Regions from separate parts of the Alteromonas sp. AO-Serp genome, predicted to be linked through region 2. Evidence: predicted binding sites of a transcription regulator. Region 2 holds the regulator's gene; each other region holds the start of a gene.
What was found. Region 2 encodes sigma-54, which starts transcription at its own class of promoters, with help from an activator protein. Its sites were predicted from a motif close to GTTGGCACGNNNNTNGNNT; they were not measured.
Positions count from the first base shown of each region.

Region 1: a site for sigma-54 is predicted at 2,097-2,115, ahead of QVA83_RS22045 (exopolysaccharide biosynthesis protein). Genes of this name have one in related genera too.
Region 3: a site for sigma-54 is predicted at 1,084-1,102, ahead of QVA83_RS07335 (OpgD/OpgG family glucan biosynthesis protein). Genes of this name have one in related genera too.

Region 1 is NZ_JAFLMX010000353.1:5,168-8,449, reverse strand. Features, by position in the region: gene QVA83_RS22055 (rhodanese-like domain-containing protein) at 17-361, shown strand; gene QVA83_RS22050 (LysR family transcriptional regulator) at 424-1,347, shown strand; gene QVA83_RS22045 (exopolysaccharide biosynthesis protein) at 1,356-1,961, opposite strand; gene QVA83_RS22040 (sigma-54-dependent transcriptional regulator) at 2,505-3,282, shown strand, end outside.
Region 2 is NZ_JAFLMX010000240.1:4,208-7,489, forward strand. Features, by position in the region: gene lptB (LPS export ABC transporter ATP-binding protein) at 1-577, shown strand, start outside; gene QVA83_RS16325 (RNA polymerase factor sigma-54) at 651-2,132, shown strand; gene hpf (ribosome hibernation promoting factor) at 2,163-2,450, shown strand; gene ptsN (PTS IIA-like nitrogen regulatory protein PtsN) at 2,464-2,907, shown strand; gene rapZ (RNase adapter RapZ) at 2,992-3,282, shown strand, end outside.
Region 3 is NZ_JAFLMX010000090.1:11,333-14,614, forward strand. Features, by position in the region: gene QVA83_RS07330 (outer membrane beta-barrel protein) at 4-558, opposite strand; gene QVA83_RS07335 (OpgD/OpgG family glucan biosynthesis protein) at 1,314-2,939, shown strand; gene mdoH (glucans biosynthesis glucosyltransferase MdoH) at 2,920-3,282, shown strand, end outside.

The DNA.
Region 1 (3,282 bases), on a different contig from region 2:
GGCAAAAAGGAAAAATATGCTTATAGACATGAAGACTCGAATAGAAAACATAGACGTGAACTTACGCACTGTATCTGCGGAGCAAGCGGCCAGTGAGTGCCGAATCAATAGCGGTATATTGATTGATGTACGAGAGAGTGCCGAAGTTGCCAATCAGCCCGTACCTTCTGCGCTTCACATACCACGCGGCGTGCTCGAAATGAAGGCACTGGAACAGTTTAAAGATGCTTCAGCGCCACTTTATATTCACTGTGCGTCGGGCGTTCGAGCAAAACTAGCTGCAGAGCAACTTATAAAGATGGGCTATGAGAACGTTTCGGTTGTGACATGCCCTGTACCCACGATAAATCAAGCAAACTAGAAATGACTTCTTAACCACGCGTATGCTATAAGTAGCGTTAATTAAGAGTTTTAAGGCGCTTTATGCTGAAATCTACGTTAGAACAATGGCGAATGTTCAAAGCCGTCGTCGATGCAGGCGGCTTTAATCAAGCTGCTACTGAAGTTCACAAAAGTCAATCGAGCGTTCACCACGCGGTTCAAAAGCTTGAAAACGCCATTGGAGTGTCATTGTTTGAGAATATTGGACGTAAAGTCCAGCTTTCGCCGCAAGGTGAACTTATGTATCGCCGTGCCTCTTTTTTGCTTAGCGAAGCGCACAAGCTCGAGGCCGTTGCCAATAGTCTTAAATCTGGCACAGAAACAACTTTACGCATAGCGGTGGATATTATTTTCCCGTCTGAATTGCTTTATAACGTGCTAGCGAAAGTTTCTGCTGAGTTCCCGCTCCTTCGTATCGAGATAGAAGAAACTGTACTCAGTGGCGCAAATTCACTTTTGAGCAATGGTAAAGTTGATTTAGGCATCTCTCCTTTCGCGTTTTCTAATGGCTTTAGCGAAGACTTGTGCGAAATTGAATTTGCAGCTGTCGCTCACGCCGACCATCCATTGCACCAATTGGATAGAACGCTCACACTGGAAGACTTAAAGGCTTATCGTCAAATTGTGGTAAGGGATTCATCCGCGGAGCGTAAAGCTGATGTGGGCTGGTTAGGTGCAGAGCAGCGCTGGACCGTAAGCCACGTTAGAACGTCATTAGATATTATTACTCAGGGATTGGGTTTTGCGTGGCTGCCTATCGCAATAATTAAAGATGAGCTAGAAGACGGTACACTCGTTCCCCTTCCCCTCGATAATAATGCAGCGTTGCGTAAGGCGCTCCTTTATTTGTCTTTCGAAGACGGCGATACGTTGGGACCAGCTGCCCGTGCTTTTATTGGCGAGCTACGATATCAAACAATGAACCTTCCATCGTCAGATTTTATGCTCGATTCGTGTACTGAGTAGTTAGAGCATCAACTTAGCGCGACTGCAAGGCGTTCAAACCCAAGTATAAAGCCAAATAGCGATAACGAAACACCAACTAACGCCACAGCACCGTCGTCTGTGGCCATGCCTATTGCCATAATAAAAACAGCAAAAGCGGGAATAAGCCCCATAAAGGGAATAAGCTCCAGTGGAATCATTACAAATCCGCAACCTGCACAGCACAATGCGATGAGTGATCTGAACACAGGCTGGCGCATGAAAAAACACCGAGGAACTAAAAAGCGGTCTACGCGTACTGCATACGGTTTAACCTTTTCGACAATGTAGCGAAGCTGATCGGCGTCACAGTTTAGTTGCATCACTTTTTGCGGTAACCAAGGATGCCTACGACCGAGTAAAATTTGCAACGCGATGAGTAAAATTGTCCCACCCGCTAAAGATGGGATCCCAGGGATGGCCCCAATCGGTGTGCAAGCGATAAAAGATGGCAGCGCCAACATTGGTCCAAAGCCTCTTTTCTCCATCACGTCCCAAAACTCAGCAAACTCAAACGTATCTTGTCTTGCTCGCGGCTGCATTTTCCCCAATAACTCATACAAGGTCATTGATCTTACAGCTGTTTTCCCCCACATCTTCAATTCCTTTGATATCACATTACCAGCGAATGTCGCGCTAATCAGACAGGCTCCTCGCCTAATTAATATACATTTCTTGCACCTACTCGATTTGCCATAGTGAGATTGCAAGTAACTTTAGACAGGCAAATGGTGCGAAAAATATGCCATCGATTGTATGTGACGGTGTGTTGAAGACAGGAATACTTTTTGCAAATGCCCCTGATAAGTAAAGTAAAATCACCTAATAAAACAAAGACAGATATAGACATTCTGTACTTTAGCGCGATGTGTACCGCTGATCGCAAAGAGTTGATAGATTAGAAGGTAGCGCAACCGACTATCTCTGGCATCAAGGTAAGTGTTCAAGATTTCCGGATTGCTTGAAGCGTTTAGATATTTTCCGATGCGCTTACGCTTTATCGATTTAAACCAGCGTATAAATAAACTTTAAATATGTGCTTTAGCATTCAGTTGTTAATAGCGTATGATAAAACTATAACATTGATTCTATTCCATATTTTTTCTGAATAGGAAACTAAAGAAGAGAGGGACATCCACGTGCTTACCGTACTTTTAGTTGATGACGACGCCGAGTTCACAGAAGTAGCTTGTACTATCATCGAATTTCTTGGCCACGAAGTACTTACCGCTGCCACACTCAAAGAAGCCCGCGATTGGTTAGAGAAAGAAACCTTTGACCATGTACTTCTTGATTTCATGCTACCCGATGGAAGCGGCGCGCACTTGTTCAATGAATTAGATGCACTTCCTAAGCGCCCTCGCGTTACTTTGATAACGGGTCACCCTTCTGTGAAAAGCGTGATAAAGGGTCTGTGTGGCCCCACGGTCGACTACCTTGTTAAGCCAATTCAACGGGAGGAAATAGAGGCCGTATTAAGTCAAAAGCCAAAAGAAAAAGCACCTGCACAAGAAAAAATAGAGAAACATTTTGACTTGCTGATTGGTGAATCGCCAATTATGAAAGAGCTCTACAAGCTGATTTCTAGAGTGAGTAAAACCAGCGCTAACGTAATGCTGCTTGGTGAAAGCGGTGTAGGTAAAGAAGTGGTGGCTGCCGCAATTCATCGTGCTTCAGAAAGTGAAGGTCCCTATATTGCAACCAACTGTGGTGCATTCTCAAAAGAACTAATAGGTAGCGAACTTTTCGGTCACGAAAAAGGAGCATTTACCGGCGCTGTAGGACGTAAAGAAGGTGTTTTCGAACAAGCTGAGGGCGGCACGCTCTTTTTGGACGAAATCACAGAAATGCCCATTGATATGCAGCCCAACTTACTCCGCGTTTTAGAAAACAAGGTTGTTATTCGTGTGGGCGGAA
Region 2 (3,282 bases):
TGGTTTAGTGAATCTGGATAAAGGCAAGATTGAAATCGACGACAATGAGCTAACTCATCAGCCCATGCACGAGCGTGCACGCCGCGGAATTGGCTACCTACCGCAGGAAGCCTCTATTTTCAGAAAGCTCACAGTGCATGAAAATATCATGGCCATTTTGCAAACCCGTAAAGATTTAAATTCACAACAGCAAGAAGAAGAAGCAGATGCGCTACTTGATGAATTTAATATTAACCATATACGTAATAGTACGGGGATGAGTTTGTCAGGGGGCGAACGCCGACGCGTTGAGATTGCCCGCGCTCTGGCAGCAAAACCGCAATTTATTTTGTTAGACGAACCATTTGCTGGTGTTGATCCAATATCAGTTAATGATATAAAGAAGATAATACAACATCTTCGCGATAGGGGGATTGGAATCCTTATCACAGACCATAACGTACGAGAGACATTGGATGTTTGTGAAAAGGCGTACATTGTGAGTCATGGCGAGCTTATTGCGCAAGGAACGGCGGAACAGGTTTTAAGTAATCAAAAAGTAAGGGATGTATACCTAGGCGAACAATTCAGGCTATAGTTAATGTAACCGAATTGTCATTTTTCAGTTTCGCTCTGGTATATTCAATTTAGAGCATTTAAATAAGACGTAGATGAAACCATCTTTACAGCTAAAATTTAGCCAACAACTTACCATGACACCACAGCTTCAGCAGGCCATTAAACTGCTGCAGCTTTCTACACTTGATCTTCAACAAGAGATCCAAGAAGCGCTCGATTCTAATCCGCTATTAGAAGTTGAAGAAGGTAACGACGAGCCGCAACTAGAAAAGAACAATATCGACAACGATGACAGCGGCTCTGAGGCCACTGCTTCTGCATCTAGTGACACATTAGAAGCCGGCGATGCACTTGAGAAAAACGATCTTCCCGATGAGCTGCCAATCGACAGTACGTGGGATGAATACTACTCTGCTTCATCTTCGCCTGCTCCGGGTCCATCCAATGACGACGAGCAAATCTTCCAAGGTGAGACTACTGAAGATATTCAAGAGCACCTTCTTTGGCAAATGCGCCTTACCCATTTCTCGGATACCGATCGCGCAATCGCTACAGCAATCATCGACTCTATTGACGAGTCAGGTTATTTAACCGTTACCCTTGACGATATTTTAGAAGCGGTTAACGATGATGATATGGAAGAGCCGATTGAAATGGACGAAATAGAATGTGTGCTTAAGCGCATTCAGATGTTCGACCCTATTGGTTCTGGCTCTCGCTCTCCACAAGAATGTTTGATGGTGCAATTGCGCCAGTTTTCAGAAGACACACCGTGGCTTGCTGAAGCAAAGCAACTGATTGAAGAGTACTCTGACTTACTGAGCAGCAAAGACTATCGTACGCTTATGCGTAAAAGCCGATTGAAAGAAGATCAGCTACGCGAGGCAATGCGTTTACTGCAAACCTTGAATCCTCGCCCAGGTAGTGCTTTAGTTACTAAAGAGCCTGAGTACGTTATTCCTGATGTCTCAGTAACCAAGAAAAATGGCCGTTGGGTGGTTGAGCTGAACCCCGACAGTCTGCCTAAGTTAAGCGTAAATCAACAATACGCTGCAATGAGTCGCCGTGCCAAGAATAGTAGCGATTCACAATTCATCCGCTCACACATGCAAGAGGCTAAGTGGTTCATAAAGAGCCTTGAATCTCGTAACGAAACCTTAATGAAGGTTGCAAACTGCATTGTGCAGCAGCAAATGGGCTTTTTTGAGCACGGCCCGGAAATGATGAAACCAATGGTGCTAAATGATGTCGCAGAAATGGTAGATATGCACGAATCCACTATTTCGCGAGTGACAACGCAAAAGTACATGCATACGCCACGTGGAATCTTCGAATTGAAGTATTTCTTCTCAAGCCACGTTGCAACAGAGTCTGGTGGTGAATGTTCATCTACAGCGATTCGTGCATTGATCAAGAAATTAGTGGCCGCTGAAAAGCCTAGCAAGCCGCTAAGTGATAGCAAGATTGCTTCATTGTTGGCCGAACAAGGCATTAAAGTTGCCCGGCGAACAATAGCAAAGTACCGGGAATCGTTGTCGATCCCGCCGTCGAACCAACGCAAAAGCCTTATTTAATCGGGCTTAATAATATAAGGAAGACGAAATATGCAAATCAACCTTACTGGTCATCATGTCGAAATCACCGACTCTTTGCGTAATTATGTCGATACGAAGTTCAGCAAACTTGAACGTCACTTTGATCACATTTCTAATGTGCATGTCATCCTGAACGTTGAAAAATTAAATCAAAAAGCCGAAGCGACCGTTCATTTAAGTGGCGCTGAAGTATTCGCATCCTCAGAAAATACCGACATGTATGCGGCGATTGACAGCATGGTTGATAAACTCGACCGGCAGGTAATCAAGCATAAGGAAAAACTGAAAAAACATTAGTAGTTAATTAAGCATGGATATACAAGCCATCGTAAGTCTGGACCGCACCGAGTGTGCGGTTCAGTGTAATAGTAAAAAGCGAATTCTTGAGATCATCGCTGATATCGCTGCCAAGCAAAACGAGAACATTGATCAGGCAACGATACTCAACAGTTTGATGGCTCGAGAGCGTATGGGTAGTACAGGCATTGGCAATGGTATCGCCCTGCCCCACGGACGCCTGCCGGGCCTTGAGAAAGTGATTGCCATTGTTGTAACCAGCACGCCAGCAATCGACTTTGACGCCCTTGACGAGAAACCCGTAGACATCTTTTTTGCGCTACTCGTTCCCGAGGAACAGACCGAAGGACACCTTCAAACGCTGGCCACCGTGGCTGGTAAACTAAGCGACAAAGAAACGATTAAAGCAATACGTCGCGCAACGACAAGCGACGATATTCTATCTGCATTAAGTTAAACATTAAGCGCCTATTAACCGTTTAGTAGGCGCCTAATTCAACAACGCGTATGTGATAAAACCAGAGTATTAGGGAGAAAGTAGGTGAAGCTGATAATAATCAGTGGTCGTTCGGGGTCTGGTAAGTCTGTCGCACTTCGCGCATTGGAAGATTTAGGTTATTACTGTGTTGATAATATCCCTGTAAACTTACTTCCCACCTTAACCCATACAGTTGTTGACGAGTACGATCAGGTTGCGGTAAGTATCGATGTGAGAAACTTACCTAAAAATCCTGACGATTTGGTAGAAATTCTAGACTACCTGCCTTCTTCGTGGTCGATGACCATTGTTTACATTGACGCGAGCGATGATGTACTGGTTAAGCGTTTTAGC
Region 3 (3,282 bases), on a different contig from region 2:
GGCTTAAAACGCGTAACGTGCAGTTACCTGCATAATGTCTAAATCATCAATGATTCTGTAGTTTGCACCCACAGCCCATTGTGGCGTGATGTAATAGTTGGCGCCTACTCTAAATGTCGCTTCACCATCGTCTACATCGTAGTAGCCAACTTCACCCGCCAGCTCTACCTGCTCTGTGATCATCGAGCGAAGGCCAGCATTAATGCTGTAACCTGTTTCGTCGTTTACGTCACCGTCAATACGCTCTAAGTTGGCACCAAAATACGCGTCTGTTGTCGCGTTAACAGGTAAACGGTAACCCGCACCTAGTGTCAGCATATCAAAGTCAAAGTTGCCCTCTTCAAAGAAGCTATACTCGCCGTTTAGGTACCAGTTGCTGTTTAATAGGTATTTACCGTTAACGGTTAAACCGTCTGGTTCAAAAGACTCATTGTCGTCAAAGTCCATTTTGGTGTAACCACCTTCTACGTAACGCCAGTCAGGCTTGTCGGCCATAGCTGTAAGAGGAAGTGTTGCCGCAGTTAGTGCTGCTGCAATAAGTGTGAATGATTTACGCATGTGATAACTCCTTAGTATGTTAAGTAACCCACCTTGTTCATCGCGAATGTTCTCGGTTTGTTATAAATGTGCAAACCCAAGCGCAAGTCAGCGCTTAACAGCGCGCTACAAAAGGCTACTTGGTTGATGAACACAAAGCCGTACTTGCCTTCATGCCATCTTTGTTATTTCCGTTAAGAAATAGTGTCCGATTTATTTATCAACATGATGAATAGCAAAGCGTTTGCCAACTTCGTACTAAATCACTATTTTGATATGTCTTAATTTATCTATGTCGCTAATATTTATAGATAAAATACGTCTGGCTTTTTAGAGGCTACACATTTGAAATGTTCAAAATCAAAGTTTGATGTATTCCTAGTAAAACGTTGGCACATAAAACTGTCTCTAAAAAACAACAGTTATCCTTTTGTCTAACTCATCGGACATTTTTACAAGCCAGTGTTCTCCACTAATCCACAATGTGTGTGTTTGTAAAGCATTGTAAATTATGAAAAATATAAAAAATAACGGCGACTATTTCGTGTTGGAACAGCTTTTGCTCAAGTCTCTGTGTGTTATCCAACATTCACTTTAGCCCTTCGGCAAGGAATTCGGTTTTTCACGATATTAGTGGATAAAGAAAGGAAGAGAGCGCCTTTCTCGCGTGGCTTCAATCAATACCGTTTTTGTAAAAGACGCTTTCAGTAAGTAAGGCGTGTAACGAGTTATTGATGGTCATCTGGATAACCATTGTTTTCATAAGGAGAGGACAAATGGCTAAGCCAGTTTCAATTTTCGGTAAAGATTTACAAACGAATGTGCGCCAGCGCAATAAGCTGTCACACCTTCTTTTAGCGATGAGCAGTGTCATCGCATTATTTGCGTTTCAACAAGCCGGTGCAGTTGAGGTTAACAACGACAATCAGCCTCAAAAAGCATCGCCGGTTCTTCAGTCAATTATTGATGCTGCACGCCAGTCAGCGACAGAGAGCTACGAGCAGGACGATCACGGGTTAAACAGCAAGCTTAAAGAAATTGACTACACCACGTATCGTTCAATTCGCTTCAAGCCCGAGCAGAGTCTTTGGCATGGCGAGAATGACTACGAACTGCAGTTTTTTCACCCGGGTTTTTTATATGAATACCCTGTCACTATCCACACTATTGGTGAAAGCAATAAGCCTGAACGCCTAGCGTTCAACAGTGACATGTTCAACTACGACGGGTCTGCGTCGGGGTTAGCTGGGCTAACGGACGAAAAGTCAGGCTTTGCTGGATTTCGCGTTCACTACCCTATCAAGAACGAAGAGTACAAAGACGAATTTGCTGTATTTTTGGGGGCATCGTACTTCCGTCTTGTAGGTAAAAATCAAGTGTACGGTATCTCTGCACGAGGTCTTGCGATTGATACGGCGCTAGCCAAAGGCGAAGAGTTCCCCCACTTCACTGAGTTCTGGGTCATAGAACCGAGTGAGGGTAAACCTATTACTGTTTATGCGCGTCTTGAAAGCCCTTCTGTAGCGGGCGCGTACAAATTTGTTATACAGCCTGATATTGATACCAGCGTTAAGGTAGAGAGTTGGTTATTTGCCAGAGATGACGTGAGCAAGCTAGGCATTGCACCGTTTACCAGTATGTTCTTGTATGGCGAGAACACAGAAAAGCGCCATGACGACTATCGTCCAGAGGTGCATGATAGTGACGGTGTGCTTATGGTAACTCACGCTGGTGAAGAAATTTGGCGTCCACTGACTAATCCTGCACGCCTTCAAGTCACGTCACTTAGCGACGCAAACCCTAAAGGATTCGGCATGCTTCAGCGCGACGGCGAATGGGATAATTACCTCGACGCAGAGGCTAATTACCATATACGCCCGGGGCTTTGGGTGACGCCAGAAGCAGGTTTTGAGAAAGGCCGATTAGAAGTCGTCGAAATTCCGACTAAATCCGAAATTCACGACAATATCGTGGCATTTTGGACGCCTGAAAAGCCATTCAATTCGGGCGAATCACTGTATTTCGCTTACGAGCTTAAAACCGTAGAACAAAATCCGTTTGTCAGTGAACTGGCCTCAGTAGTACGTACCCGCCAAGGCAAGGCTGTGTTGCCGGGTGACGAGTTTAAAAACGACAGTCTAAATACGACACGACAGTTCAGCGTGGACTTCAGCGCGCCTTCTGCCATTGCTTTTGATAACGAGTCGATGAAGTTGGTGGTACAGGGTACTAACGGCACGATTTCTCAGCAGCGACTTTACCCCGTTGCTGACGGACAAGAGTGGCGGGCCACCTTCTTTGTTAAGCCGAAAGAAAAGCAGACGGTAGATATGCGCGCTTACATAGAGAAAGACGGTAAACGTGTGAGTGAGGTTTGGAATTATGTCTACCAACCAAAATAATTGCGCTTGCATAGCGGTATCGGACGAGGCTAAAGCCGTGCCTCAGGTTAAAAGTGATGGCACTGCACGTGCTTCACATTTCATCTTAAAAGGAGAGCATATGCGTTTGTTTATCATGGCAATGCTAGTTATTCCAAGCACGGCACTGGCCGGTTGGAGTTTGTACGAGATCTTTTTACCTAACGGCCTTACCAACTTAGAGATTGCACAGTTAGGGTTGGGGCTAACCCTGTTCGCATGGTTGTGTATGGCGTTTTGGACAGGCATTATCGGTTTCTTTCTGCAGCTTTTTAACATCGACCCGTTGAGCTTGCGCAGAAATCAAACGCCTCCTGATACTTCT